3 regions of the Mesorhizobium sp. M0208 genome follow, and region 1 is predicted to be linked to each of the others. Evidence: riboswitches for the same ligand, from Rfam matches in the RefSeq annotation. Region 1 holds a riboswitch; each other region holds the start of a gene.

Region 1 (9,680 bases):
GGCGAGAATCAGCCGTGCCCGCTCGCCGCCCGAAAGCTCGCGCACCGGCGTGCGCGCCTGTTCCGGCTTGAACAGGAAGTCTTTCATGTAAGAGACGACGTGGCGCTGTTCGCCATTGATGACCAGGTTCTCGCCGCGACCGTCGGTGAGATACTGCGCCAGTGTCTCCTGTGGATCGACGGCCTCGCGCTTCTGGTCGAGCGTGGCGATCTCCAGATTGGTGCCGAGCCGCACCGTGCCTGCGTCCGGCTTCAATTCGCCGGTCAGCATCTTCAACAGCGTCGTCTTGCCAGCGCCGTTCGGCCCGACCAAGCCAACGCGATCGCCGCGCTGGATGCGGGTCGAAAATCCCTTGACCACGATCAGATCGCCAAAGCTCTTCTCGATGTTCCTGGCCTCTATCACCAGCTTGCCGGATTCGGCGGCGTCGCTGGCTGTCATCGTCGCCGCACCCTCGGCGCCGCGATGACCGCGAAAGCGCTGGCGCATGGTCTGCAACTCACCGAGCCGGCGCATGTTGCGCTTGCGCCGCGCTGTCACGCCATAGCGCAGCCAGTGCTCCTCGCGGACGATCTGGCGACCGAGCTTGTGCTGCTCGCGCTCTTCCTCCTCCAGCACCGTGTCGCGCCATTGCTCGAAATAGCCAAAGCCCTTGTCGAGACGGCGGGTCTGCCCGCGGTCGAGCCAGATTGTGGCGCGTGACACGCGCTCGAGAAAACGGCGGTCATGCGAGATGACGACCAGTGCCGAGGAGGTGCGGGCAAGCTCCTCCTCCAGCCATTCGATGACCGACAGGTCAAGATGGTTTGTCGGCTCATCGAGGAGGAGAATGTCGGGCTCCGGCGCCATGACGCGGGCGAGTGCCGCACGCCTCGCCTCGCCGCCGGAGAGGTCGTTCGGCCGTTCTTCGCCGGTCAGGCCGAGATGCTCCATCAGATAGGTGGCGCGATAGGGATCGTCGGCGGGCCCGAGCCCCGCCTCGACATAGGCGCGGACGGTCGCAAAACCTTCCATGTCGGGCATTTGCGGCAAGTAGCGCACGGTTGCCGAAGGCTGGCGGAAGACTTCGCCGTCCTGCGGCTCGATCAGCCCGGCGGCGATCTTGAGGAGCGTCGACTTGCCCGAACCGTTTCGGCCGACCAAGGCGATCTTGTCGCCAGCTGAGGCCGTCAGGGCGGCACCGTCGAGCAGCGGCGTGCCGCCAAAGGTCAGCTTTATCCCATCGAGATTGAGAAGCGGCGGTGCCATGTCAGCTTTCAGGTAAGGGAAAAGGATGCGCGAGCAGCAGCGCGCGGCCGCTGGCCAGCGCGATTTCCAACCGGCCCCTGACCTCGTTGGAAATGGTCAGCGACGAGCCGAACGCAACCTCGACATGGTCGAGCGGCCATTTGGCACCGGTGACGCTCAGGCCGGCGAGATCGGAGAAGCCGAGCACCGAAAACAGCGTGCCGTCGGCATAGTCGAAGCCAGTCTTTCCGGGCAGCAAGGGAATGCCTTCCTGTGCGCCGCTGGTCAAAAGCACGTCCGTCCCGCCTTCCGCCAGCCGGACGCTCAGCGCCAGATGCAGGAAGATGTGGTCGGTGCGTTTGCCGCCGAAAGCGCCTGCGAGCACAAGGCTGGTCGCACCGCGTTCGAGTGCGGCGGCGATAGCGAGTTCACCGTCGGTCTTGTCCTTTTCGGCGGGAAACACCTGCCGTGGCACGGCGGCCAGATCCTCCGGCAACTCGGCAGGTACGGAATCGAAATCGCCGACCCAGAGTTCCGGCCTCAGGCCCAGCATACGGGCATGGCCGATGCCGGCATCGGCAGCGATGACGCGCGAGCCTTCGACCTGGCGGTCGAGCAGCGGCGTGCGGATGAGATCGCCGCCAAGCAGGATGGTGAATTTGCTCATATCTCGTGGCCCTTACCAGCCCTGCCCCAGAAACGGAAGAATGAAACGGAAGATGAAACGGCAGACGAAACGGAAGGCTGGGCTTTGGATGCCCGGCAAACTTCCGCTTGCGCGGCACTTCGGCCGGGCCTATGTGTCGAAACGCTCTAACGGGGTGCCGGACGCGATCTTCGCGGACCGGCTGAGAGGCAAGACTGCCAACCCGCTGAACCTGATCCGGTTTGTACCGGCGGAGGGATTAGACGCTTCGGACAGCCCGGCGCCTCAATTCCTTTCAATGCGAACGAAGGAGGCGCCGATGCGCAGTTTTTTCCACTCTCTTGTCCCGATTGTCCTGCTTGCGGCATCCGCGCTCGCCCTGCCAGGGCAGGCATCGGCACAGGATAGACTGACCGTCTATACCTATGAAAGCTTCACCGCCGATTGGGGTCCGGGACCGGCGGTGAAGAAGGCCTTCGAGGCCGAGTGCAGCTGCGTCGTCGAATTCGTCTCGGTCGCTGACGGCGTGGCGCTGCTCAACCGTGTGAAGCTGGAAGGGGCCGCCACCAAGGCCGATATCGTGCTTGGCCTCGATACCAATTTAACCGCCGACGCCAAGGCAACCGGCCTGTTTTCGCCGCATGGCGCCATATCGGATGTCAGCGTGCCGGGCGGCTGGCGCGACGATACTTTCGTGCCGTTCGACTATGGCTATTTCGCCGTCGTCTACGATACCGAAAAACTGAAGAACCCGCCGAAGAGCCTCAGGGAATTGGTCGAGGGCGATGCCGGAGAGAAGATCGTCATCCAGGACCCGCGCACCTCGACGCCGGGCCTTGGCCTGCTGTTGTGGGTCAAGTCGGTCTATGGCGACAAGGCGCCCGAAGCCTGGGCCAAGCTCAAGGCAAAGGTGCTGACGGTGACGCCAGGCTGGAGCGAGGCCTACGGCCTGTTCACCAAGGGCGAGGCGCCGATGGTGCTGTCGTATACCACGTCGCCGGCCTACCACATGGTCGCCGAAAACACCGAGCGCTACCAGGCGGCGTCCTTCGAGGAAGGCGAATACCTGCAGATCGAAGTTGCGGGGATCACCACCAAGGGCGCGAAGAACCCGCTGGCGGAAAAGTTCATCGCCTTCATGACCGGACCGAAATTCCAGGATGTCATTCCCGAAACCAACTGGATGTTCCCGGCCGGCAAGACCGACAAGCCGCTCAATCCGGCGTTCGACAAGCTTGTCAAACCGACCAAAACCTTGCTGTTCAGCCCGGAGGAAGTCGCGGCCCACCGCAAGGCCTGGGTCGATGAGTGGCTTGCGGCGATGAGCAAGTAGCTTTGGCCGATTGATCGAAGATGATCGCTCTACGGCGCCCCCCTCTGTCCTGCCGGACATCTCCCCCACAAGGGGGGAGATCGGACGGCACGGCGGCTTTCGCCAGTCGCCGATGTTGCTGGAATGAGCGGAGCGCTGAAACTGCCAATCTCACCCCTTGTGGGGGAGATGTCCGGCAGGACAGAGGGGGGCGCGAAGGAACGCAATCCTCACTAAGAATCTCGAATCTGGTAGTCTAGCGTGCAACGCGCACCATCATCTGACTCCCGCGTCAACGCCGGCATCGTCGCGCTCGCCGCCATCGCGTTGCTGATCGGCGGTGCATTCACCGGGCTCGTCGTCGAAGCCACGCGCGACCCGTCCGGTGTTGTCTCCGCCTTCGATTCGTATCTCTTGCGTATCGTCCGTTTCACGCTCTGGCAGGCTCTGTTGTCGACCCTGCTCTCCGTCGCGCCAGCGCTGTTCGTCGCGCGTGCCCTGTCGCGGCATCCACAGTTTTTCGGGCGAGGCTTTATCCTGCAGCTTTTCGCCGTGCCACTGGCGCTGCCGGCCATTGTTGCCGCACTCGGTGTCTTGGCACTCTATGGCCGCGCCGGCTATTTTGCCGGCACGCTGGGCGCGCTAGGCGGCCAGAGCTGGCCCGGCATCTATGGCCTGTCGGGCATACTCGTCGCCCATGTCTTCTTCAACCTGCCGCTGGCGACGCGGCTGTTCCTGGAGGCGTTGCAGATCGTGCCGGCCGACCAATGGCGGCTGGCGAGCCAGCTTGGCATGGGTGCTGCGCCGGCCTTCCGGCTGATCGAATGGCCGCCGCTGCGTGCGGCCTTGCCGGGCGTTGCCGGGCTCGTTTTCATGCTGTGCATCACCTCCTTCACCATCGTGCTTACGCTCGGCGGCGGACCCAGCGCGACGACGCTGGAGGTTGCCATCTACCAGGCGCTGCGTTTCGACTTCGACCCGGCGCGGGCTGTGACGCTGACCCTGCTGCAGATTGCCCTGACCTTCGTGGTCGTGCTGGCCTTGACGCGGCTTGGCGCCAATATGACCGGCGACGCCAATCTGCCGGTGGCGCCGCGCCGGTATTTTTTAGCCGGTGCGGCCGAGACCGTGCTGAACGCGCTGGTGATCGGGCTGGCACTGCTATTTGTCGCCGGGCCGATGGCGGCCACGCTGGCGGCCGGGCTTGGCGCCGATCTCGGCCGCCTTGCCGGCGAGAGCGCGGTGCGGCAAGCGACGGCGACCAGTGCCGTGCTGTCCGTCTTATCGGCGCTGCTCTCCCTGGCGCTGTCGCTGTCGCTGGTCATGGCGCGCCGGGCGCTGGCGCTCACCCGGCGGACAGGCCGGCGGACGGTGCTCGAGCATCTGGCCGACACCGGTGCGGGGTTCGTCCTGGTGGTGCCGCCCATCGTCATCGGCGCCGGCTGGTTCCTGCTCCTGCGCACCGTCAGCGATGTCTTTGCGATCGCCCCTGTCATGGTCGTTGCGGTCAATGCGGTGATGGCGATGCCGTTCGCCATCCGCGCCATCCGCCCTGCCTATGACGCGGCGAGCGAACGCCACGAACGGCTTTGCGCACAGCTTGGCATCTCGGGCTGGAACCGGTTGCGGCTGGTCGACTGGCCGTCGCTGCGGCGGCCGCTCGCCACCGGCTTCGCTTTCGCCATGGCGCTGTCGCTCGGCGATCTTGGCGTCATTGCGCTGTTCGGCAGCGATTCCGTGCAAACCTTGCCCTACCTGCTGCTGGCCCGCATGGGCAGTTACCGCACCGAGGATGCGGCCGGGCTGGCGCTGGTGCTCGGCCTTGTCTGCCTGGCGCTGGTGCTGACCGCGGACTGGATGGGAAGGAGGGAGAAATCATGATGCCGATCAGCCCGGAACGGTCCATTTCGGTGGAAAAAGGCGCGGCCGTGCGGCTCGATAATGTCTCGTTCAGCTATGGTGAAACGCCGCTTATATTCGATGTCGATTTCCCGGCGTCGGAAATCACCGCCATCATGGGGCCGAGCGGTTCGGGAAAGTCGACACTGCTCAATCTGGTGGCCGGTTTCGAAGCGCCACGGTCAGGCCGCGTGCTCATCGGCGGCGCCGACGTCAGCACTGCGCCGCCATCAGCGCGGCCGGTATCGATGGTGTTCCAGGAAAACAACCTGTTTGCCCATCTGTCCCTCGAGCAGAATGTCGGGCTCGGCCGCTCGCCTTCGCTCAGGCTGAGCGAGGCTGACCGCGCCGCAATCGCCGCAGCGCTGAAGCGCGTCGGCCTTGCCGGCAAGGAAAGCCGACTGCCGCGCGAACTCTCCGGCGGCGAGCGGCAGCGCGTCGCGCTCGCCCGGGTTTTAGTGCGCGACCGGCCGGTGCTGTTGCTTGACGAGCCGTTCGCTTCGCTCGGACCGGCACTGCGCGACGACATGCTCGACCTCGTGGCCGACGTCCATTCGGAGCAGCGCATGACGGTGCTATTCGTCACGCACCAGCCGGACGATGCGCGCCGTATCGGCCAAAACATGGTTTTCCTGGACGGTGGCACGGTTGCCGCGACCGGCACCGCCGCCGATTTTTTCGTTGGGGCTGGACCGGAGGCATTCCGACGCTATATCGGCTCGGGTCCGTTTGCGACTGGATCACGAGATGTTGCCCGGAAGCGGACATAATTTATGGTCAAACCGGCGGAAGGCGAAGCGGCGCTTGCTTGCCATGGTCGAGGTAGTGTGGCTAGGTCCGCCAGGAACTGGTCCGGCTTAGACCGTGATTTGCCCTTGCTGCCTCGTATCTGTCGGACGCACGAAGGACGCCGTAGAACTTGATTTTGCGCGTGATGCTTTCCGGAAATCGCGCCCGATTTTCGCGGTCACGTCCCAGGACTTGAAAGGAAGCCGACCTGCCGACCGGCATCGACAATCGGAGGCTGAAACCGCTGGCGCGCTTTCTTGCGCTGGCCGGTCTTGCCGTGGCGCTGGCAAGCTGCCAGATGTTCACGCCTCCCGACGTGCAGGAATCGGGCTTCCAGCCCTCCGACAAGCCGATTACGGTCGACAATGTCGCCGCTAACAGCAGGCTCGCCGAACTGGCGAAGGCGCAGCACCCGCGCATCCTCGCCACCTATGGCGGCGAGTATTCCGACCCCAAGCTCGAGCGCATGGTGGCCAAGGTCGTCGGCAGACTGACCGTGGTGTCGGCCAACCCGACCCAGACCTACCGCATCACCATCCTCAACTCGCCCAACGTCAATGCCTTCGCGCTGCCGGGCGGCTATCTCTACATCACCCGCGGCCTGCTGGCGTTGGCCAACGATTCAGCCGAGCTTGCCGCCGTCATTGCGCATGAGATGGGCCACGTTACGGCCAATCATGGTCTGCAGCGCCAGCAGCTGGAAGCCGAAGAGGGGTTGGCGACCAAGGTCGTTTCGGACGTGCTCGGCGACAACCCGACGGCCAAGGCGGCGCTGATCCGCGGCAAGCTGAGGCTGGCCCAGTTCTCGCGCAATCAGGAGCTGGAGGCCGATGCCATCGGCATCAAGTCGATCGGCGAAGCCGGTTTCGACCCCTACGCCGCCGGCCGCTTCCTGCAGTCGATGTCGGCCTATACCGATTTCCGCTCGATCAGCGGCGCCACCGACGCCAGCCTCGACTTCCTGGCGACGCACCCCAACACGCCGCAGCGTATCGATCTCGCGCAGCGCCACGCCCGCCAGTTCGGCGCGCCCGGTGTCGGGTCGCGCGACCGCGATTCATTCCTTGCCGGCATAGACGGGCTGCTCTACGGCGACACGCCGGAGGAAGGCTATGTGCGCGGCGAAACCTTCCTGCATCCTGGCCTCGGCGTGTCGTTCTCAGTGCCCAACGGCTTCATCATCGACAATTCGGCGGCGGCGGTGACGGCCACAGGCCCGGGCGACATGGCAATCCGCTTCGACGGCGTTTCGATCGACAAGGACCGCTCGCTGACCGACTACATCCGCAGCGGCTGGGTTGCCGGCCTCGACGACAGCAGCGTGCGTCAGGAAACGATCAACGGCAACGAAGCGGCGACCGCGCATGCCGGCGCCGATGGCTGGCAATTCGATATTGCGGTGATCCGCGCCGGCGGCCAGGTCTACCGCTTGCTGACTGCTGCACCGTCGGCCAGCACGTCGCTGAGCACGGTGGCGCGCTCGGTCAGCGGCTCATTCCGCATCCTGAGTGCTGCCGAGAAGGCAGCACTGAAGCCACTGCGTATCCGCATCGTCACGGTGCAGCCCGGCCAGACAATGGGCTCCCTGGCCGCACAGATGGTCGGCGTCGACCGCAAGCTGGATTTGTTCAGGGTGCTCAACGCGCTGTCGCCGGGTGCGGCGGTTTCGGCCGGCGACAAGGTCAAGATCGTCACCGACAAATAGCAGCCGACGCGATTCAGGCCGCGAGAAATTCCGGATTCTGCTTTACCAGCGCCGCCTTGAGCTTTTCCATGGCGCGCGCCTCGATCTGCCGGACACGTTCCTTCGAGATGCCGAGCGTTTCGCCAAGCGCTTCGAGCGTCGCGCCCTCGTCGCTCAGCCGGCGTTCCTCGATAATCCTGAGCTCTCGCGCATTGAGAGCGCCGAGCGCCGTCTTCAGCCACACCGAGCGGCGTTCAACGTCGATCGTGTCGCCGACCACCTCATCGGGCAGCGGGTCATCCGAAACCAGGAACTCCATCCGCTCGGTTGCGCCCGCATCGTCGGCAAGCGGCGTGTTGAGCGAGCTGTCCGGCGCCGAAAGGCGGGAATCCATCATCGCCACATCGGCCTCCGATACCCCGAGAGCCGCCGACACTTCGCGGTAGAGCGTGGCATTCGACGTCTGCTCGGCGCCGTTTGCCAGGCGGGCGCGCAGACGCCGCAGGTTGAAGAACAGCGCCTTTTGCGCGGAGCTGGTGCCGCCGCGCACGATCGACCAGTTGCGCAGGATATAGTCCTGCATCGATGCGCGGATCCACCATGTCGCATAGGTCGAGAACCGCACCTCGCGCTCGGGCTCGAAACGGGCCGCGGCCTCCAGCAGCCCGACATGGCCTTCCTGGATCAGGTCGCCCAGCGGAAGGCCATAGTGGCGAAACCGCGACGCCATGGAAATGACCAGCCGCATATGCGCGACTGTAATGCGGTGCAGCGCGTGCTGGTCATTGTTTTCCTTCCAGCGCAGCGCCAGGAGATGCTCTTCGTCACGTTCCAGATAAGGGGCTTTCATCGCCGCGCGAACCATGGTCCGTCCTGCACTGTCTTCCATCATGCCGCGCTCCTGCTTCAGGCGTTGCGGTGCGATCGAATCGTGAGTTGGCGCCGATGGTTGAAATGGCGGCGCCGCGCCCTACAACAGCGAAGAACGTGCCATGCGGGGGAATGTTCCCCCGGACTGTCATGTCGATTGCGCTGTTCCAGGCGATTCGCCACCGGCCTTGACTCAGCCGGATGGCGCCGGGAACTGCTGGTTGAGAATTGGATTTCAAGGGCGCGAGATTTTTGAAATTTAGTTTCTTATTCCGGCATCGCGCATCTGTCATTTTCCGGCACTCGCAATGACGCCGGACATCGGCCAAGGACGGGATCACAGAAAAATGAAATGGCTCAAATCGCTTATTATCGCCGGAACGCTGCAGGTTCTGGCCATCGCCGCCGGTCATGCCGGCGCCAATCTCGACCAGATCAAGCAGTCCGGCGTCTTCAAGGTCGGCACGGAAGGAACCTATGCGCCCTTCACCTATCATGATGCTTCCGGCGCGCTCGTCGGCTTCGACGTCGAGATCGCGCGGGCCATCGCCGAGCGCCTCGGCGTCAAAGCCCAGTTCCTCGAAGGCAAATGGGACGGGCTGATCGCCGGTCTCGATGCCAACCGCTATGATGCCGTCATCAACGAGGTCGGCATCACCGAGGCGCGCAAGGCCAAATATGACTTTTCGGATCCCTACATCGCCTCCAAGGCGGTGCTGATCGTGCGTGGCGACAACACCGATATCAAGAGCTTCGCCGATCTCAAGGGCAAGAAGGCGGCGCAGTCGCTGACTTCGAACTTCGGCAAGCTGGCTGAAACCAACGGCGCCGAACTCGTCGGCACCGACGGCTTCGACCAGTCGATCCAGCTTCTTCTTACCGGCCGCGCCGACGCCACCATCAACGACAGCCTGTCCTTCCTCGACTTCAAGAAGCACAAGCCCGACGCCAATGTGAAGATTGCCGCGCAGGAGGAAAACGCCGACTATTCCGGCGTCATCGTGCGCAAGGGCGATCCGGAACTGGTGGCCGCCATCAATAAGGCGCTGGCCGACATCAAGGCCGACGGCACCTACAAGAAAATCGCCGACACCTATTTCGGCCAGGACGTTTCGAAGTAAAACGGCTTTCTCGTGTGGGCCGAACGCCGGCCCGCGTCGTTCATATCGCGGCGAGCTGTCTTTTGACGGCCCGCCGCTTTCGCGTGATATGAGCGACGGCAATCTGGCAAGGAGGAGCCTTCGTGCCGCACT
Region 2 (9,680 bases), on a different contig from region 1:
GCAATCTGGCCACTGTGCTCAGCCTCATTGCGCGTGGGGACAAACATCCGCTGACGGCGCAACTGCTGCTCTACCCCAACACCTATGCCGCGCAGACGGCGGACAGCTATCGTCGTTTTGCCGAAGGTTTTGGCCTGACCGCCACGACCATGGCCTGGTTCCGCGACCACTATGTCCGCGACGCCGCCGATGTCGGCGATTGGCGCGTCTCGCCGCTCAAAGCCGAAAGCCTTGTGGGAGTGGCGCCCGCCTTCATCGCCATCGCCGGTCATGACATCCTCGCCGACGAGGGCGAAGCCTATGCCGGGCGCCTACAGGACGCCGGTGTGCCGGTCGTGCTCAGGCGCTGGCCGGGCCAGATCCACGGCTTCGTCTCGATGGGCCGTCAGGGGCCGGCATCACGGCAGGCGGTCGAGGCGGCGGTTGCCGCATGGCAAGGCTTCGATCGCGCTTTCGCGAAGATCAAGCCGACTGACGCATCACTAGCGTCGCGTCGAGTTTGACCTTGGGCGCGACCGCCGTCTCGTCTTCATTGAGCAGGGCAAGCAGCGTCTCGACGCTGCGGCCGGCCATCGACGCGAAGTCCTGTGCCATGGTGGTGAGGCCTGGGCATGCGTAGCGGCTAAGCGGATGGTCGTCATGCGCGGCGACGCGCAGGTCGCAGTCGGGCTTGCGGCCGATCTTGAGTCCCCGGGCAAAGGCTGCGGCCATCAGGCCGAAGGCCAGACGGTCATTGTTGCACAGGATGGTCTTGCCCGGCAGGTCGCCATTGCTAAGCATTCTTTCCGTCTGCTCGTAGCCGATGCGCTCGAAATCCCAAGTGTAGTCCTTGGTGTTGCCGATCACGATGGGCTCATGCCCGAGCCGCTTCATCGAGGCGACATAGCTGCTCAGCCGTTCGGGTGAATTGTGGTTGACGTGCGGGATGTCGAAATAAACCGGCGCGTCGCCCGAGCGGCAGAGATAGTCGACGACGGTCGCGACGCTCTGCGTGTTGTTGTTGCCGACGAAGGGCGTGTTGCCCTCGAGGTAAGTGTCGAAATAGACGATCGGGATCGCCTGCGTCAGCTTCTCGAGCGTCCGATGGTCGGAGCGCCGCCCGAGCGGCGCGACGAGCGCGCCCGAGACCTTGAGCGACAGGATGGTCCGCGTCGCCTCGACTTCGAGTTCGGTCGAGCCGTGCGAGGAGATGACGATCGGCCAGTAGCCTTCGTCGCGCAGCCGAAGCTCGATGCGGCTGACCATCTCCGAATAGAACGGATCGGTCACAGTCGGCACGACAATGCCAATGCTGCGCGTGCGCTTGCGGTTGAGGTTCCGCGCAAACAGATTAGGCTGGTAATCGGACGAGCGCAGCGCTTCCTCGATGCGCTTGCGCGTCGCCGGCTTGACGCTGGTCGGATCGTCGAAATACTTGGAGAGCGTGGGCCGGGACACGCCGCACGAACGGGCGAAATCCTCCATCGTCTTGTGCGTCATCGCCATTCAAACCTCGCAGCATGGATTTCGGCCTGGTCCATGCGTTGTCCCCGATGATTCCCTACGGTGAGCCGGCGCGCGACTGCAAGTTGAAATTTTACAGGACGCTTTGCAAATTATCAACGCGTGGACAAAAATTATTGCATGCGTAAATTTATTAATTGACGTGAAAAATACCGAGCCGTATTTACATCGGGGACGTTGCACGCGCGAGCGGCGCGGTGGATTGGAGTTTAGGCCGGAAACGAGGCCTCGCGGCTTTGAGCGCCCTCGACCGTCGCTCAGATCAAGCCGTATCGAGGTGCGACCGTCATGTGCGACGATTGTTTTCTATATTGGCACTATCGATCTGCGCCAGCGAACGAACTTACTCGCCCCGGAGGAGTCTGGCGTCACTCTCGACAGCGAACCGCGCGTGCGCATGATCGAAGGATGTGAGCGGCAGCCGTATCGTCGAGAATCTCGCGGCTAGCGACGCGGACTTAAGCTTGACTGGGCCGGGAGATGCCGCGGTCATTCGGCTGCCTTCTTCTGAAGCTGCTCGAACACAAACAGCTTGCCTTTGCGCACGCTGTTTTCGAGTGGGCTCGCGTTCGCCAGATGCGCCGCAATCGCGCTGGCCAGCATGCAGCCCGTCCCGCGCATCGATACGGAAAGTCGCGGTGTGTCAAAGCGGATTGGTTCTTGATCAAAGTGCAACAGAATATCGGTCGATCGGGGTCCCGCCGCGTGGCCGCCCTTGATCAGCAGGGCCTGTGCGCCGGCTGCCAGCAATTTCCGTGCCTGTCTCACCACATCGCTCTCATTCGCCGCCGGTTCAGCGCCAACAAGGAGCGCCAGCTCGAAAAGATTGGGTGTGACGAGACGGCAAAACGGCATCAGATCACGTTTCATGGCGGCGATGGCGTCCGTTTCGAGTAGCGCTCGACCTGAAGTGGAGACCAGAACCGGGTCGAGCACTGCCGGCACCTGCGGATTTTCGCGCAGCACGGCGGCAACGCCAGCCACGATCTCAGCGGTTGCGAGCATGCCGATCTTGATGGCCGTCACATTGTTGGCCTGCAGCGCAGCGCGCATCTGATCGGCCACGAGACCGGGCTGAGAAGGATGGACTGCCATGACGGTTTCGTGCGTTTGCACCGTCAGCGCGGTGACAGCCAGGCAGGTGCGCACACCAAGGGAGGAGATCGTCTCGATATCGCGTGCAATTCCAGCCCCACCGCTGGAGTCCGATCCACTGACAAGGAGCACATGCGCTTCTCGCCTCAGCGCCATTTCTCTGTCCTTTCGATCCATTCTCGCGTGCGCGTTTCGGGGTCGTCGTTGAGCGTGATGTCGGTGACCACGGCCGCGCTGTCCGCGCCAGCCTCGAAAACACCGTCGAGACGGTCAGGGTTGAGGCCCCCGATAGCGACCAATGGGATCGGCGCCACCCGGCGCTTCCACTCGCTGATCGCTTCGAGTCCTTGCGGCGCCCATTTCATCTTCTTGAGGATGGTCGGGTAGATGGGGCCAAGCGCGATATAGTCGGGCTCGGCGGCCGTCGCCGTTTCCAGTTCGATATGATCATGAGTGCTCAGTCCGAGCCTCACTCCGGCTGCCCGTATCCGCGAGAGGTCGGCGGTCAGCAAATCCTCTTGGCCAAGGTGCACGAAATCGCAGCCTTCCTCGATCGCCAGCCGCAAGTAATCATTGATGATGAGCTGGCACCGGTATCGAGCGCACAAGGCCTTCGCCTTGCGGATCTCCGCGCGCAACACGGCCTCATCCATGGTCTTGATGCGGAGTTGCACCAGCTTGACGCCAAGCGGCACCAACCGCTCGATCCAGGCAGCGCTGTCAACGATTAGGTAGAAGGGATCGAGCGTCATGAAAAAACTGCTCTGCCGATTGTCGGTGTCGATGGCACGGCGACGTCGCGCGGTTCGAGCATTCCCGAACTGAGAGCCTCACGGCCGGCGTCGACCGCCTTGCCGAACGCACGCGCCATGCCGACCGGATCAGCCGCCCTGGCGACCGCCGTGTTCAGGAGGACCGCGTCAAAGCCAAGTTCCATGACGGTGGCCGCGTGCGAAGGTCGTCCCAGCCCCGCATCCACAATCAGCGGGACGCCAGGGAAATGGCCGCGCATCGAGCGCAGCGCTGTGATGTTGACCGGCCCCAGCGCCGAACCGATCGGCGCGCACCATGGCATCAAGACCTTGCAGCCCGCCTCCAGCAGCCGCTCGGCGACGACAAGGTCATCGGTGGTATAAGGGAATACATCAAAACCGTCCTCGCACAGGATGCGCGCGGCTTTGACCAGGCCGAACACGTCCGGCTGCAGCGTGTCGTGATTGCCGATCACTTCGAGCTTGATCCAGCTGGTGCCGAAGACCTCGCGCGCCATTTTCGCGGTCGTGACCGCTTCCTTGACGGAGTGACAGCCAGCAGTGTTGGGCAGGATTCTGACGCCGAGCGAGCGGATCAACGACCAGAATTTTTCGCCAGCCCTGCCGCCTGCCATCTCACGGCGCAGCGAGACGGTCACCACCGAGGTTCCCGACGCCTTGACGGCCTCGGCAAGGATGGCCGGCGAAGGATATTGAGCGGTACCGAGAAGCAGGCGCGACGGAAGCTCGGTTCCATAAAGCTCTAACATGGTCTAACCGCCTTGCATGGGCGAGAGGATTTCGATCCGGTCGCCGTCGCTCAACTGGAATTCCGCCCGCTTGGCTTTGTGCACGAGGTCGCTGTTGACCGCCGTCGCCAGCCAATCGCCCTCATAGTCGAGCGCGGCAAGCAGTTCGGCCAGCGTGGCGGCGGCAACCTCATGCGCTTCGCCGTTGACCATCAGTTTCATGAGCAAGTTCCTTGGTTGCGTCTTGATTGAAAACGAGGTCGGCAGCCTGGCGCGCCATGGCAGGGGCGAGAAGAAAACCATGGCGATAGAGTCCATTGATCGCGACGGCAGTTCCAAGTGCCTCCACGCGCGGCAGATTGTCGGGAAAGGCTGGACGGATGCCGACACCTGTTTCAACGATCCCGGCCTCGCCAAAAGCCGGGTGGAGGGCATAGGCGGCACCGAGCAGTTCCATCATCGAACGCGCCGTCACCGGTCCGGAGGACTGGCTTTCAACCATAGTCGCGCCGATCATGAACTGCGTGTCGGCACGCGGCACCGCATAAAGCGGAAAGCGCGGATGCAGCAGCCTGACCGGGCGCGACAGCGAGATATCAGGCGTGCGCAGGAGCAGCATTTCGCCGCGAACGCCGCGCAGCCTGTCATCGGCTGCTGCGATTCCAGTGCAGTCGATCTGCCGATCGAAACCGGAAAAGTGCCGGGCGTCGGCGCCGAAGCGGAATTCGACGCCCATGGCCGCGAGCTTGTCGTGAAGTGCTACCATCGCCTGGCGCGGGTCGAGATGAGCCTCATCGGGGAAGAGCAATCCGCGCCAGAAGCGGCCGGCGAGGTCGGGTTCCAGGAGCGAAATTTCATCTTCGGCGACCCGCCGATATCCCGACGTGCGGCTGGCGAACCGGTCGAGCTCGCCAGTATCACGCAGCGCGGCCACGACCAACGTTCCGGCACGTATCACCTGACCCGGTAGCACCGCATCCCACCAGTCGGCGGCGTCGCGTCCGAGATCCAGCACCGGCTGCTCGGCGCTTTCACGCTCGCACCATGGCGCGAGCATACCACCGGCGAACCACGACGCATTGCCCTCGATGGCAGGCCTTGTCTCGGCAACGGTGGTCGCCGCGCCGCGTGCGGCGAGCTCGAAGGCGGCGGTGAGGCCGGCAACGCCGGCCCCTTTGACCAGCACCCTCATGATGGCGCACGCGCCTGTGGCATGGCCGGTGCGCCGGTCTCGTCAGCCGGTATGTAGAGATTGCCGCCCTCGCGGTATTTCGCCGCCATCGCCGCCATGCCCTCCTTCTGCGCCTCGGCGCGGATGTCGTGGGAGATACGCATCGAGCAGAATTTCGGCCCGCACATCGAGCAGAAATGCGCCAGCTTGTACGCCTCCTTCGGCAACGTCTCGTCGTGGAAGGAACGCGCGGTTTCGGGGTCGAGCGACAGGTTGAACTGGTCCTCCCAGCGGAATTCGAAGCGCGCGCGGGAAAGGGCATCATCCCTGACTTTCGCCGCCGGATGACCTTTTGCCAGGTCGGCGGCATGGGCGGCTATCTTGTAGGTGATGACGCCCGTCTTGACGTCGTTGCGATCGGGAAGGCCGAGATGCTCCTTGGGCGTGACGTAGCAGAGCATGGCGGTGCCGAACCAACCGATCATCGCCGCGCCGATGCCGGAGGTGATGTGGTCGTAGCCCGGCGCGATGTCGGTCGTCAGCGGCCCAAGCGTATAGAACGGCGCCTCGCCGCAGACGGCGAGCTGCTTGTCCATGTTCTCCTTGATCTTGTGCATCGGCACGTGGCCGGGGCCTTCGATCATTACCTGGCAATCCTTCGCCCAGGCGATCTGTGTCAGCTCGCCGAGCGTCTCCAGCTCGGCGAATTGTGCTGCGTCATTGGCGTCGGCGATCGAGCCGGGACGAAGGCCGTCGCCCAGCGAAAAGGACACGTCATAGCCGCGGCAAATGTCGCAGATCTCGGCGAAATGTTCGTAGAGGAAGCTTTCCCGGTGATGATGCAGGCACCATTTGGCCATGATCGAGCCACCGCGCGAGACGATGCCAGTGACCCGGTCAACGGTCAGCGGGATGTAGTGCAGCCGCACGCCCGCATGGATGGTGAAATAGTCGACGCCCTGTTCGGCCTGCTCGATCAGCGTGTCGCGGTAGACCTCCCAGGTCAGATCCTCGGCAATGCCGCCAACCTTCTCGAGCGCCTGGTAGAGCGGCACCGTGCCGATCGGCACCGGCGAGTTGCGCAGGATCCAGTCGCGGATGTTGTGGATGTTGCGGCCGGTCGACAGGTCCATCACCGTATCGGCGCCCCAGCGGATCGCCCACACCATCTTTTCGACCTCTTCGGCCATGGACGAGGTGACGGCGGAGTTACCGATATTGGCGTTGATCTTGACCAGGAAATTGCGACCGATGATCATCGGCTCGCTCTCGGGATGGTTGATGTTGGCGGGAATGATTGCGCGTCCGCGCGCCACCTCCTCTCGGACGAATTCCGGCGTCACGAAATCGGGCAGCGTCGCGCCGAAAGCCTCGCCGTCACGCTCAAGCTTGCCATGCAGGATCTCACGACCAAGGTTCTCGCGGATGGCGACGAACTCCATTTCGGGCGTGATGATGCCGGCGCGCGCATAGGCAAGCTGTGTCACCGCCTTGCCGGCCCTGGCCCTGAGTGGCCGGTTGCGAATGGGAAATTCTGGCGTCAGGCGTTCGCCCGTAGCGAACCCGTTGTCCTCCGGCCGGACATGGCGCCCGTCACAGGCCTCGACATCACCGCGCGCCAAAATCCATTCGTGGCGAAGCCGGGCTAGGCCTTTTTCGATGCTGGTTTCGACAGCCGGGTGGGTATAGGGGCCGGACGGATCGTAGACGGTGACGGGCGGCTCGCCGGCCGTCGGATGGACGGAGACTTCGCGCATCGGCACCCTAATCTGTGGGTGGATGGTGCCGGGCTTGTGAATTTTCCGTGAGGCAGGCAGCGGTCCCGTTGAGACGGCTGGGGTGAGGGCATTCATCTTGAGGCTCCTTTGCTCATGCATTGGAGACCCAGTTCTGTGCCGGAAGGATGAAAAGACGCTTTGGTTGACCTGCCGAAACAGGACCTCGGGCGTAAACTCCCGCAAAGCGCTTGCACCGTCCCTACGCCAGTATGAACTGGATCAGGTTCAACGGGTCACTGCGCCGCGAAAGCCAGCAGTATCTCAGCCCCTTGCCGGGACCCCCCTGGTGAATGCCTCAGGTTGAACGGGCCGGCATCGATTTGTCAAGCGCATTTGGGCCGAGGCCGTGATCGGCGGTCGGTCAGACCGTGCGGAAAAAACTCGACAAACCAAGAGTTGTGATGAAGGCCGGGATAAGGATCGCAACCGTGGGCTTGAAGATCCTTGTGAAGGTTACGCCTTCACTTGCCACCAAAGGTTTGCGCGTAGATGGCCTCGATTCTCCCTGCCTCCTCATTGGTCAGCGCGGCGAATTCCTTTTCGCGTGCGCGATTGGACAGATGGCCACCATTCTGGTGAAGGAAACGGAAGAGCAGGTCCGTCAGCCGCTCGGGCATGTCGATAGAGGCGTCCACCTGCCGCCGAAATTGGTCATAGCGCTGCAAAAAAGCGGTTTCCTCCGGAAGGTCCCGTTCGATCGTCCGCTGAACGCAGGCATAGAGGAATTCGGCGTGTGGGGTTGCATCGAAGAAACGGTAGAAATCACCGGTGTCATTCAGAACCCGGACGTTGAATTCGGGCGTCGGTTCCCATTCAACCAACGGCAGAAGGCGTTGCGAATAGCTCTCGAGCACGCCCCTGTACTCGTTGATCTTGTCCTGGATCGCCGCTGAGACGGGAAAGACCACTCCCGGCGGATTGAAACCGTGCATGGCAAGAACGTGGTGGATTAGGTAGCGGTGAATGCGGCCGTTTCCGTCCTCGAACGGGTGGATGTAGACAAAGCCGAAGGCGAGAATTGCGGCGGCTATAACTGCATCAAGGTTTTGCGCCGCGCCTTGATCGAAGGCCACCATTCCATCAATTAGCTGCGGCAGGTCCTCGGGCCGAGCGCTGATGTGATCGGGCAGGGGCATGCGGTTGTCTCGGTCATGCCCACCGACGAATCCTCCTTCTTTTCGGAAGCCCAGTCTGACGAAACGGGCGTCGCCGAGTACAATTCTTTGCAGACGCAGCAGCTCATCGCGATCTATTGGCCGGCCGCCGGCTTCGCCGATCGCGCGGCCCCAGCGTTGGATGCGATCTTGCGGCGGCCGCTCGCCCTCGATCGCGTAACTTGATCGCGAGTCTTTGAGCAAAAGAAAGGCGGCGGTCCGAGCAAGGACGTCGCGCGGCACGTCCGCTACGATTGCCTCCGCGCGCCTCGATAGTCCGAGGCCGATGAATTTTTCGAGAATCTTGGTGCGGAACACCAGAGGGCAGAACTCACGCGTGCCGGGGAGATTGTCCCTTACACGGTAGCGCGAAGCGGTCTTCTCGTGTCCGGGCCACTGCAGCTCAGGATCGACAACCGGAACGTATCTTCCGGCATCCGCGTCCGGCAGATCGATACGCGCGCCCCTCAGCCATTCATATAAAAACCAGATGCGGCGGGCATAACTGCCGGTCCGACTTTCACGGACCAGCGCCTCGATCGGCGCGGGACCGGTCACTTGGAACAGCCGCTTGAGGACGGCAAGGTCCAGTCCCTCGTACTTGAGCGCGAAGGTCAGGTGACCTTCGAGGGTAGGATTTGGGGCATGGCGGGGAGTCATGATCCGCCAGCCATCCCGTTCGGTAATGCGATGATGCTCGCCAGTAGCGAACAACGTGCGGGGCAAGGGCACGGCGAGCCTGTAGGCTCCTATCAGGGCGCTGTACCCGGCCGGGGTGGCCCTTTCAGGAAGGCGGATTTCCTGAAAAACAGTAACAGGACCTGAAAATTGGTGCTGTTGCGCCGCAGGCATGAAAAGCGAATCCTTTTATCGAATTTTGGTCAGTTCCGCCGAAACTATGAAAAATGATCCTATTCCATGAAAATTGATGCCACAAGGCCACTTTTTCCGAAAAACGATTCTAACACATTGCTGAAGTCGACAAAGTAACAATTCCGCCATCGGCTGATATTTGCACCAGTGGCAAAGCGGATGACGCGCACACCCGTGGCATTGATGGCTTCGGCGAAGAAATGATGGGTGGTGTCGGCTTCGAAGCCGAATGTCTCTCCCGCCAGATGGAAGACGCTTATCTGCCTGCGACCGTCCGCAAGCAGGCGGTAAATACGGACGCCGCCAAACTCGACCTGATAGAAGGCTCCGGCCTTTTCACCTTGGGCATAGATCTCCGAACCGGAGGGAAAGAAGCTGACCGGCTGTAGCGGTGTCGGATCGAACGCGGGCAGGCAGGCTCGACTGCAAAGAGTGTGACGGCAGCGAAATTCTGGAGGTCGATTGGGCGTGCATGGCTGTTTTCCCGGTTGGTCCGTGACACGGCAATCGCGCGAATCCGCAGGCCGCGAAATTCGGTTATGTCCCTACGGGAAATTACCTAGCGCAGAGGCGCTAGCGGTCTGGCCCAGTGCTGCACAGGATCG
Region 3 (9,680 bases), on a different contig from region 1:
CTCACCCACAGCGAGGATCTTGCGGCCATTTTGACGGCTGAAATGGGCAAGCCGCTTGCAGAGGCGAAGTCCGAAATAGCCCACGCCGCAGCCTATCTCCAATGGTATGCCGAGGAGGCCAATCGCATCTATGGCGAGACCATTTCGCCGCCGTCTAACGACAGGCGTATGCTTGTGATCAAACAGCCGATTGGCGTGGTCGGCGCCATTACCCCTTGGAATTTTCCCGCCTCGATGGTCGCGCGCAAGATCTCGCCGGCGCTTGCCGCCGGCTGCGTGATTGTTTTGAAACCGGCCGAGCAAACACCGCTCGTTGCCGGTGCCATGTTCACTCTTGCCCGGATGGCAGGTTTTCCCGATGGCGTTCTAAACTTGATCTACGCATCGCAAGGCGATGCGGTTGGCCGCGAACTTTGCTCGAACCCCAAGGTTCGCAAGATCAGCTTCACCGGGTCGACCGAGGTCGGGCGGCTGCTCATGAGGCAGTGTTCGGACCAGATCAAAAGAACCAGCTTCGAACTTGGTGGCAATGCCCCTTTCATCGTTTTCGATGATGCTGATGTCGATGCAGCCGTCGAGGGCGCGATACAGGCAAAGTTTCGCAATGCCGGCCAGACCTGCGTTTCAGCCAATCGGCTTTACGTGCAGTCCAGCGTCTATGATGAATTCGCCAAAAAATTCACCAAGCGTGTGCGTGCATTGCGTCTCGGAGACGGTTTCGTGCCAGATGTCGCGATCGGCCCGCTGATCGATACATGCGCCCTTGCAAAGATTGAAGACCATGTTGGCGATGCCGTGCGCAAGGGTGGGAAGATCCGTTGCGGCGGCAGCCGTATTGGCAAATCAGGAACATTCTTCGAGCCGACGGTGATCACAGAGGTCGAAAGGACAATGCGGGTCGCACAGGAAGAGACCTTCGGACCGTTGGCTCCTCTCATCCGCTTCAACGATCCCGACCAGGTGGTGCGCGAGGCCAATGACACCATCTACGGTCTTGCAGCCTACTTCTACGCCTCCAATCTCAAGCGTGTCTGGCGCGTTGCCGAAGCTCTCGAATACGGCATGGTCGGCATCAATACGGGACGCATGTCCTCCGAGGCCGCACCCTTTGGCGGAATGAAGCAATCAGGGATTGGCCGGGAGGGGTCGCGCCACGGCCTCGAGGATTATCTCGAAATGAAGTACCTCTGCATGGGAGGCCTTTAGCACATCCCGGGCGGATCGCCACGACTCTGCCCGTGACCGTTGCAGCGTCTCGCGACCGCTCCGATCCGAATTTCATTCGGCTTCGCGACGAGGTGTTATCCTGGCTTGGCGTGTCGCGGACTGGAAACGATGCTGACGCCGAGGGCCACGCGCCGCGGCGCCCGACCGGCAGGTCAATGAGGCTTGACCACCCAGGCCTGCAGGCTGGGCGGCTTTTGCGCATGCTGACGCAACAGCGGCGGCAGGAACGGTTGCGCGCACACGGATTGCCGCCGCGCCAGAAGCTGCTCATGGTCGGACCGCCCGGTTCCGGCAAGATGATGACCGCCGCAAGATGGCGGGCGAGTTGAAGTTGCCACTGTTCACGGTTCTTCATGATGGCCTAATCGGCAAGTTGATTAGCGAGACTGCCATTCGTCTGCCGCTGGTTTTCTAAGCGATCGCAGCCCAGCGCCGCGTCTCTTCTTCGACGAGGTCGACGCCATCGGTTCGCAGCGGTCTTCCCCAGGATCTGTGCGATGCCCTCTATGACCCCGCGCAGCATCGGTGCAGCCAGCTCGCGCAAATTCATGGCAGCTTCATAAATCCGTTGCGACGATTTCGTACCAGGGGGGGACGGCTTTGTTTTGAGGCCGCCCCTGGAATAGGATGGAAAAATGTCCAAGATCACCGGCAAGACCGAAACGATCGAAAACGTCGAATTCCCTACCTTCGACCCGTCCAAGGCTACAGAGCAAGTTCGCGCTGTCGCCGACCAGGGCGTTGAGCAGTCGAAGGAGGTATTTTCCAAATTGAGCTCGGACGCCGAAACGACTCAAAGGGCTTTCGAGTCCACCTTTGACATGGCCAAGACCACCAGCAAAGAGATGCTCCTGAAGACGATTGCCGCTCTGGAAGCAAATGCCGAAGCCGGCTTCACGCACCTCGAAGCACTGGTTGCCGTGAAGTCGCCGTCCGAGTTTTTCGAACTGCAGACCGCCTTCCTGCGCAAACAGATCGAAAATTCCGCCGAACAGGCCAAGGCCCTCCAGGCATTGATGTTGAAAGCTACCGAGGGCGTGTCCAAGCCGATCAAGGATGCCTTTGAGACGGCTTTGAAGGTGCGCAAGGCCGCCTGATTGCTTAAGGCGACCGAGACTGGAGGACAGTGCCTCGTAGACTGAGGCGCCTGGCGCCGGTCTTCTTCCATGTGGTTGGACGGCTTTGTCTGCCCGACCGCATGGGATCATCTGGACCAAGGTTTTCGAACTGCTGGCTAGCAGCCTGTCTCCGTGTCAAAGCTGGTCCAACCCGCCTCGTAAGTCGCGTTCGTCGCGCTTGTAGAAGCACGTCACCCATTCGAGAATACCCATATTGGTGGAAGCCGAGATCGACGGCACCCCGCTTTGCGCTTCTCAATCCGCACATGAAGTCGAAGGCGCCTGGGGCTCTATAGCAACGCCGCGGATCCAAAGGCCGGAAACAGCCGAGCGACGCCGGCTTCAGGCAGTCTTTATGCAGTGCCGGCCGCAGCCGCCAGCGGTCGAAGATGCGCGACAAGTCGGGTGCAAGTCATGCTTTGGAACCTGACACCAAGGCATGTGCGCCTCAATCGCGTCCATCCCATTCACAAAACCAGCTCGGTGGAGTACTGGGAGCGCAGAGAAATCTCCGGTCGCAGCCTTACCCGGTCAAAACAAGGACTCAAACCATGAATGCCCTCGTCATCTGCTCCGGCGGATTGGACTCTGTTTCGCTCGCTCACAAGGTGGCGACCGAGCAGAAACTCATTGGCCTGCTTTCGTTCGATTATGGCCAGAGGCACAAAAAGGAACTCGGCTTTGCCTCCATCTGCGCCAAACGGCTGGGTGTTCCGCACCAGATCGTCGATATCCGCGATGTCGGCCGGAACCTAGGCGGCTCGGCGCTGACTGACAGTGTGGACGTGCCCGACGGGCACTATGCCGAAGACTCCATGAGGATCACGGTGGTGCCGAACAGGAACGCCATCATGCTGGCCATCGCCTTCGGGGTTGCCGCCGCGCAGAAGGCCGATGCGGTGGCCACTGCCGTCCATGGCGGAGACCATTTCATCTATCCCGATTGCCGGCCCGCTTTTATTGATGCCTTTCAGACGATGCAGAACCATGCGCTCGCAGGCTACGCCGATATCCGCCTTTACGCTCCCTATGTGAATATGACGAAGGCCGACATCGTCAGCGAGGGGGCAAAGTACGCCACGCCGTTCGAGGCGACGTGGTCCTGCTACAAGGGCGGCGCACGTCATTGCGGTCGCTGCGGGACATGCGTCGAACGGCGCGAAGCATTCGATCTGGCCGGCATTGCCGACCCGACAGACTATGAGGACGCGGACTTCTGGCTCCACGCTCTCCAGACAAGGAGCGCGTGATGTTCCGCATTACCAAAGAGTTCCACTTCTCGGCCTCGCATCAGCTCGGCTCCTTGCCACCCGATCATCAGTGCGCGCGTCTACACGGCCACAACTACATCGTCGTGGTGGAGCTTTCAGGTGGCGAACTGGACGAACATGGCTTTGTGCGCGACTACCAAGACCTGGCGGCGCTCAAGCACTACATCGACGAGACGTTCGACCATCGCCATCTTAACGACGTCCTGGGGCATGACCGTGTCACGGCGGAATGTCTGGCCAGGCACTTCCACGACTGGTGCAAGGTGCGGCTACCACAAACCTCCGCCGTGCGGGTGAGCGAGACGCCGAAAACCTGGGCGGAATACCGGCCATGACTTGCGCAATGCATCCCGGAATTCGGGTGAGCGAGATTTTTGGGCCGACCATTCAGGGCGAAGGCATGCTGATCGGCTTGCCGACGGTGTTCGTAAGAACGGGCGGGTGCGATTATCGCTGTTCCTGGTGCGACAGCCTGCATGCGGTGGACAGTCGCTTCCGCCATGATTGGGAGATGATGTCTGCCGACGCGGTGTGGCAAAAGGTCATTGCGCTTTCCGGCGGCCAGCCCGTGATGGTGTCGCTGTCGGGCGGCAATCCGGCTATCCAGCCGCTTGGCCCGCTGATCGACCGCGGGCATGGCGAGGGCTACCGTTTTGCATTGGAAACCCAAGGCTCGGTGCCGAAGCAATGGTTCGCTAATCTCGACGTGCTGGTGCTCAGCCCCAAGCCGCCCTCAATGTGAAATGACGACAGATTGGGCCGCGTTCGACACCTGCGTCGAGGCGGCGCGGGACAAGCCACAGATGGCGCTCAAGCTCGTTGTCTTCGATGACGATGACTATGCCTATGCCAAAGACGCCGCGGCGCGCTATCCGCAATTACCCGTCTATCTGCAGCCCGGCAATCACACGCCGCCGCGTCCCGGTGACGAAGACGCGTTGATCGACATGGCCGGGGTGATGAAGCGCATGGAATGGCTGGTCGAAAAGGTGACCCGCGACAGGTGGTTCGAGGCGCGTGTACTGCCGCAGCTTCATGTTCTGCTGTGGGGAAACAAACGGGGCGTCTAGTCCACGCGGAAGGATTGCCGATGACGAGCAAGATAGATATCTAAAGCAATCTCATCAATTGGGCGATAGCAACGTCGGTTCGGCAAGCCCGAAAATGCCGTGCTGAAAAGGTTTCGAATCCGCATGATGGCTCCCCTATCGTGATGCGACTTGCTCTGGTTTGAGTGGTCGCCGATCACCGCCGCGGGCCGAAATGCAGCTTGACAAAATAGCGCTAGCCCGTTCAATTCGGCGCATTCACCAGGGGAGTCCCGGCAAGGGGCTGAGATACTGCTGGCTTTCGCGGCGCAGTGACCCGTTGAACCTGATCCAGTTCATACTGGCGTAGGGACGGTGCAAGCGCTTTGCGGGAGTTCACGCCCGTAGTCCTGTTTCGGCAGGTCGACCGAAGCGTCTTTTCATCCTTCCGGCACAGAACTGGGTCTCCAATGCATGAGCAAAGGAGCCTCAAGATGAATGCCCTCACCCCCGCCGTGTCGACGGGACCACTGCCCGCCTCACGGAAAATCCACAAGTCCGGCGTCCTCCATCCGCACATCAAGGTGCCGATGCGCGAAATCTCCGTCCACCCGACGGCCGGCGAACCGCCCGTCATCGTCTACGATCCGTCCGGCCCCTATACGGACCCGACTGCCGAAACCAGCATCGAAAAGGGTCTTGCCCGGCTTCGCCACGAATGGATTACGGCGCGGGGCGATGTCGAAGCCTATGACGGCCGCCATGTCCGGCCGGAAGACAATGGATTCGCGGCGGGCGAGCGCCTGACCCCGGAATTTCCGATCCGCAACCGGCCGCTTAGAGCCAAGGCCGGCAAGGCGGTGACACAGTTTGCCTATGCGCGCGCCGGCATCATCACACCCGAAATGGAGTTCGTCGCCATCCGCGAGAACCTCGGCCGCGAGATCGCCCGCGGCAAGCTGCCGCGCGACGGTGAAGCCTTCGGCGCATCGATACCAGATTTTGTCACGCCCGAATTCGTGCGCGAGGAGGTGGCGCGCGGGCGGGCAATCATTCCCGCCAACATCAACCACCCAGAGAGTGAACCGATGATCATCGGCCGCAATTTCCTGGTCAAGATCAATGCCAATATCGGCAATTCGGCAGTCACCTCCTCGATGGCCGAAGAGGTCGAAAAGATGGTCTGGGCGATTCGCTGGGGCGCCGACACGGTGATGGACCTGTCGACCGGCCGCAACATCCACAACATCCGCGACTGGATCGTGCGCAATTCACCGGTGCCGATCGGCACGGTGCCGCTTTACCAGGCGCTCGAGAAGGTCGGTGGCATCGCCGAGGACCTGACCTGGGAGGTGTACCGCGACACGCTGATCGAACAGGCCGAACAGGGCGTCGACTATTTCACCATCCACGCCGGCGTGCGGCTGCACTACATCTCGCTGACGGTCGACAGGGTCACGGGCATCGTCTCTCGCGGTGGGTCGATCATGGCCAAATGGTGCCTGCACCATCACCGGGAAAGCTTCCTCTATGAGCATTTCGCGGAGATCTGCGACATCTGCCGCGCCTATGATGTGTCCTTCTCGCTCGGCGACGGCCTTCGTCCCGGCTCGATCGCCGATGCCAACGACGCGGCGCAATTCGCCGAATTGGAAACGCTCGGCGAGCTGACGAAGATCGCCTGGGCGAAGGATTGCCAGGTGATGATCGAGGGGCCAGGCCACGTGCCGATGCACAAGATCAAGGCGAATATGGACAAGCAGCTTGCCGTCTGCGGCGAGGCGCCGTTCTATACGCTTGGACCGCTGACGACCGACATCGCGCCGGGCTATGACCACATCACCTCGGGCATCGGCGCCGCCATGATCGGCTGGTTCGGCACCGCAATGCTCTGCTACGTCACGCCCAAGGAGCATCTCGGCCTTCCCGATCGCAACGACGTCAAGATTGGCGTGATCACCTACAAGATAGCCGCCCATGCCGCCGATCTGGCGAAGGGCCATCCGGCAGCAAAGGTCAGGGATGATGCCCTTTCCCGCGCGCGCTTCGAGTTCCGCTGGGAGGACCAGTTCAACCTGTCGCTCGACCCTGAAACCGCGCGCTCCTTCCACGACCAGACCTTGCCCAAGGAGGCGCACAAGGTGGCACATTTCTGCTCGATGTGCGGGCCGAAATTCTGCTCGATGCGTATCTCCCACGACATCCGCGCCGAGGCACAGAAAGAGGGCATGGCGGCGATGGCGGCCAAATACCGCGAGGGTGGCGATCTCTATATGCCGGCTGACGAGACCGGCCTACCGCGTGCGCCAGAGGTGCCAGAGCCGTCATGAGGGTGCTCGTCAAAGGGGCCGGCGTCGCCGGGCTCACCGCGGCCTTCGAACTCGCCACTCGCGGCGTGCCAGTGACCGTTACTGAGACCAGGCAGACTCTTGGCCGCAATGCATCGTGGTTCGCCGGCGGCATGCTGGCGCCATGGTGCGAGCGTGAAAGCGCCGAGCAGCCGGTGCTGGATCTCGGACGCGACGCCGTCGACTGGTGGGATGCGGTGCTGCCCGGCCAGGTGACGCGGGCCGGAACGCTGGTCGTGGCCGCGCCGCGCGATGCGGGCGAGCTCGACCGGTTCGCCAGCCGCACGTCAGGGCATCGGCGTGTCGGTGAAGACGAGATTGCGATCCTGGAGCCCGACCTCGCCGGCCGCTTCCGGCGCGGACTGCTGTTTCCCGATGAGGCTCATCTCGACCCGCGCCAGGCGATGGCAGCACTGCATGACAAGCTTGCAGCCATGGGTGTCGAATTCCACTTCGGCTGCGGCGCCCGGCATCGTTCCGGTTTCGATCGTCGGATCGACTGCACAGGAATGGCAGCAGCCGATGACAGGCTGCGCGGCGTTCGCGGCGAAATGCTCATCCTGCGCACCCCTGATACCTCGCTGTCGCGCCCCGTCAGGCTGCTGCATCCGCGCTTTCCACTCTATGCAGTGCCGCGCACCGACCACCGTTTCATGATTGGTGCGACGATGATTGAAAGCCAGTCCGCCGGACCAATCACGGCGCGCTCCATGATGGAGCTTCTGGGTACCGCCTATGCCCTCCACCCCGCCTTTGGCGAGGCCGAGATCGTTGAAACCGGTGTCGGCGTCCGCCCAGCCTTTCCCGACAATTTGCCGCGCGTCGAAACCAAGGGTGAAATCATCGCGATCAACGGGCTCTATCGTCACGGTTTTCTCCTGGCTCCCGCCATGGCGCGCCAGGCTGCCGACCTGGTTTTCAGTCAAGACAGAACCAAGGAGCTTGCTCATGAAACTGATGGTCAACGGCGAAGCGCATGAGGTTGCCGCCACCACGCTGGAGGCGCTGCTTGCCGCGCTTGACTATGAGGACGATTGGCTGGCGACGGCCGTCAACAATGACCTCGTGCACAAAGCCAAGCGGGCGGAATTCCAGTTGAACGACGGCGACCGGATTGAAATCCTCTCGCCCATGCAGGGCGGCTAGGCCATGATCGAGCTTTATGAAGCCGAGCTTCCGTCGCGCCTGCTTCTTGGCACGGCTCAATATCCTTCGCCGGCCATCCTTGCCTATGCAGTCAGGGCTTCGGGCACGGCGGTGGTGACCGTCTCGTTGCGCCGTGAAATGGCAGGCGGCAGGGCTGGCGAAAAATTCTGGTCGTTGATCCGCTCGTTGGGCGTCAGAATCCTGCCAAACACTGCTGGCTGCCACTCCGTCAAGGAAGCGGTCACGACCGCACAAATGGCGCGCGAAGTCTTCGGCACGAGCTGGATCAAGCTCGAAGTGATCGGCAACCACGACACACTGCAGCCGGATGTGTTCGGCCTGGTCGAGGCCGCCCGCATCCTGTGCGAGGACGGTTTTGATGTATTTCCCTATACCACCGATGACCTTGTTGTCGCCGAGCGGCTGCTAGCGGCGGGCTGCAAGGTCTTGATGCCGTGGTGCGCACCGATCGGCTCCGCCCTCGGGCCGATCAATATTCCGGCGCTGCGCTCGATGCGCACACATTTCCCCGGCGTCGCGCTGATTGTGGATGCAGGCCTCGGACGGCCGTCGCACGCGGCAACCGTCATGGAACTCGGCTTTGACGCCGTGCTGCTAAACACGGCGGTCGCCAAGGCGGCCGATCCGGCCGGCATGGCGCGTGCGTTCGGCAAGGCAGTCGATGCCGGTCGTGAGGCTTTCACCTCGGGAATGCTCGAACCGCGCGAAGTCGCCGTGCCATCGACACCGACGATCGGCAAGGCAGTTTTTTCATGAAGCTCGATCCCTTCTACCTGATCGTCGACAGCGCCGCCTGGATCGAACGGCTGGTGCCGCTCGGCGTCAAGCTGGTTCAGTTGCGCATCAAGGATAGGGACGAGAAAGAGCTGCAGACGGAAATCCGCACAGCGAAGGCCTTGTGCGCTCGATTCCGGTGCCAGCTCATCATCAATGATTACTGGCGGCTGGCGATCGAGGAAGGCTGCGACTTCGTTCATCTGGGTCAGGAGGATTTGCAGACCGCCGACCTTTCGCGGATACAGGCAGCCGGCGTGAGGCTTGGACTGAGCACCCATGATGATGTCGAACTGGAAACGGCGATGGCCGCCAAGCCCGACTATATCGCGCTCGGCCCCATCTACCCGACCATCCTGAAGAAGATGAAATGGGCGCCGCAAGGGCTCGAACGGATCGCTGAATGGCGGGCACGCGTTACTCCGATTCCATTGATCGCCATTGGTGGCCTCAACCCTGACCGGCTCGACAGTGCTTTCGAGGCTGGTGCGGACAGCGCGGCGGTGGTGACCGACATCACGTTGAATGACGACCCCGAAGCGCGCACGCGGGAATGGATCGAAAAGACGAACCAATGGCGCTGAGGCGAGACCCTTATGTGCTCGTCGTTGGCGGGTCGGACTCCAGCGGCGGAGCCGGAATAGCACGCGATATCGAGACGATCGCTGCGATTGGCGTGCGCACCTGCCTTGCCGTCACAGCGCTGACGGTGCAGACGCACGACGCCGTGATGGAAATCCATCCTTC

What was found. A riboswitch is a leader RNA that binds a small molecule or an ion and turns the genes downstream of it on or off. The one in region 1 is predicted to bind thiamine pyrophosphate.
Region 2: it holds a riboswitch for thiamine pyrophosphate, as region 1 does, so the genes downstream of both, thiC (phosphomethylpyrimidine synthase ThiC) here and thiB (thiamine ABC transporter substrate binding subunit) in region 1, are expected to answer to the same signal.
Region 3: it holds a riboswitch for thiamine pyrophosphate, as region 1 does, so the genes downstream of both, thiC (phosphomethylpyrimidine synthase ThiC) here and thiB (thiamine ABC transporter substrate binding subunit) in region 1, are expected to answer to the same signal.

The regions. Positions count from the first base shown of each region.
Region 1 is NZ_JAMYSP010000003.1:161,823-171,502, forward strand. It holds gene NKJ17_RS04570 (ABC-F family ATP-binding cassette domain-containing protein) at 1-1,248, opposite strand, end outside; gene NKJ17_RS04575 (thiamine diphosphokinase) at 1,250-1,894, opposite strand; TPP riboswitch at 2,035-2,149, shown strand; gene thiB (thiamine ABC transporter substrate binding subunit) at 2,193-3,206, shown strand; gene thiP (thiamine/thiamine pyrophosphate ABC transporter permease) at 3,447-5,066, shown strand; gene thiQ (thiamine ABC transporter ATP-binding protein) at 5,063-5,854, shown strand; gene NKJ17_RS04595 (M48 family metalloprotease) at 6,109-7,578, shown strand; gene NKJ17_RS04600 (RNA polymerase factor sigma-32) at 7,592-8,449, opposite strand; gene NKJ17_RS04605 (amino acid ABC transporter substrate-binding protein) at 8,775-9,548, shown strand; gene NKJ17_RS04610 (ABC transporter permease subunit) at 9,671-9,680, shown strand, end outside.
Region 2 is NZ_JAMYSP010000011.1:716-10,395, reverse strand. It holds gene NKJ17_RS13400 (alpha/beta hydrolase) at 1-503, shown strand, start outside; gene NKJ17_RS13395 (LacI family DNA-binding transcriptional regulator) at 463-1,485, opposite strand; gene thiD (bifunctional hydroxymethylpyrimidine kinase/phosphomethylpyrimidine kinase) at 1,993-2,754, opposite strand; gene NKJ17_RS13385 (thiamine phosphate synthase) at 2,745-3,350, opposite strand; gene NKJ17_RS13380 (thiazole synthase) at 3,347-4,120, opposite strand; gene thiS (sulfur carrier protein ThiS) at 4,124-4,321, opposite strand; gene thiO (glycine oxidase ThiO) at 4,290-5,291, opposite strand; gene thiC (phosphomethylpyrimidine synthase ThiC) at 5,288-7,123, opposite strand; TPP riboswitch at 7,227-7,343, opposite strand; gene NKJ17_RS13360 (Fic family protein) at 7,510-9,054, opposite strand; gene NKJ17_RS34035 (cyclic nucleotide-binding domain-containing protein) at 9,114-9,428, opposite strand.
Region 3 is NZ_JAMYSP010000015.1:48,822-58,501, reverse strand. It holds gene NKJ17_RS16905 (NAD-dependent succinate-semialdehyde dehydrogenase) at 1-1,206, shown strand, start outside; gene NKJ17_RS16895 (phasin) at 1,863-2,324, shown strand; gene queC (7-cyano-7-deazaguanine synthase QueC) at 2,897-3,595, shown strand; gene queD (6-carboxytetrahydropterin synthase QueD) at 3,595-3,951, shown strand; partial or broken gene queE (7-carboxy-7-deazaguanine synthase QueE) at 3,948-4,686, shown strand; TPP riboswitch at 4,919-5,035, shown strand; gene thiC (phosphomethylpyrimidine synthase ThiC) at 5,139-6,974, shown strand; gene thiO (glycine oxidase ThiO) at 6,971-7,972, shown strand; gene thiS (sulfur carrier protein ThiS) at 7,941-8,138, shown strand; gene NKJ17_RS16860 (thiazole synthase) at 8,142-8,915, shown strand; gene NKJ17_RS16855 (thiamine phosphate synthase) at 8,912-9,517, shown strand; gene NKJ17_RS16850 (hydroxymethylpyrimidine/phosphomethylpyrimidine kinase) at 9,508-9,680, shown strand, end outside.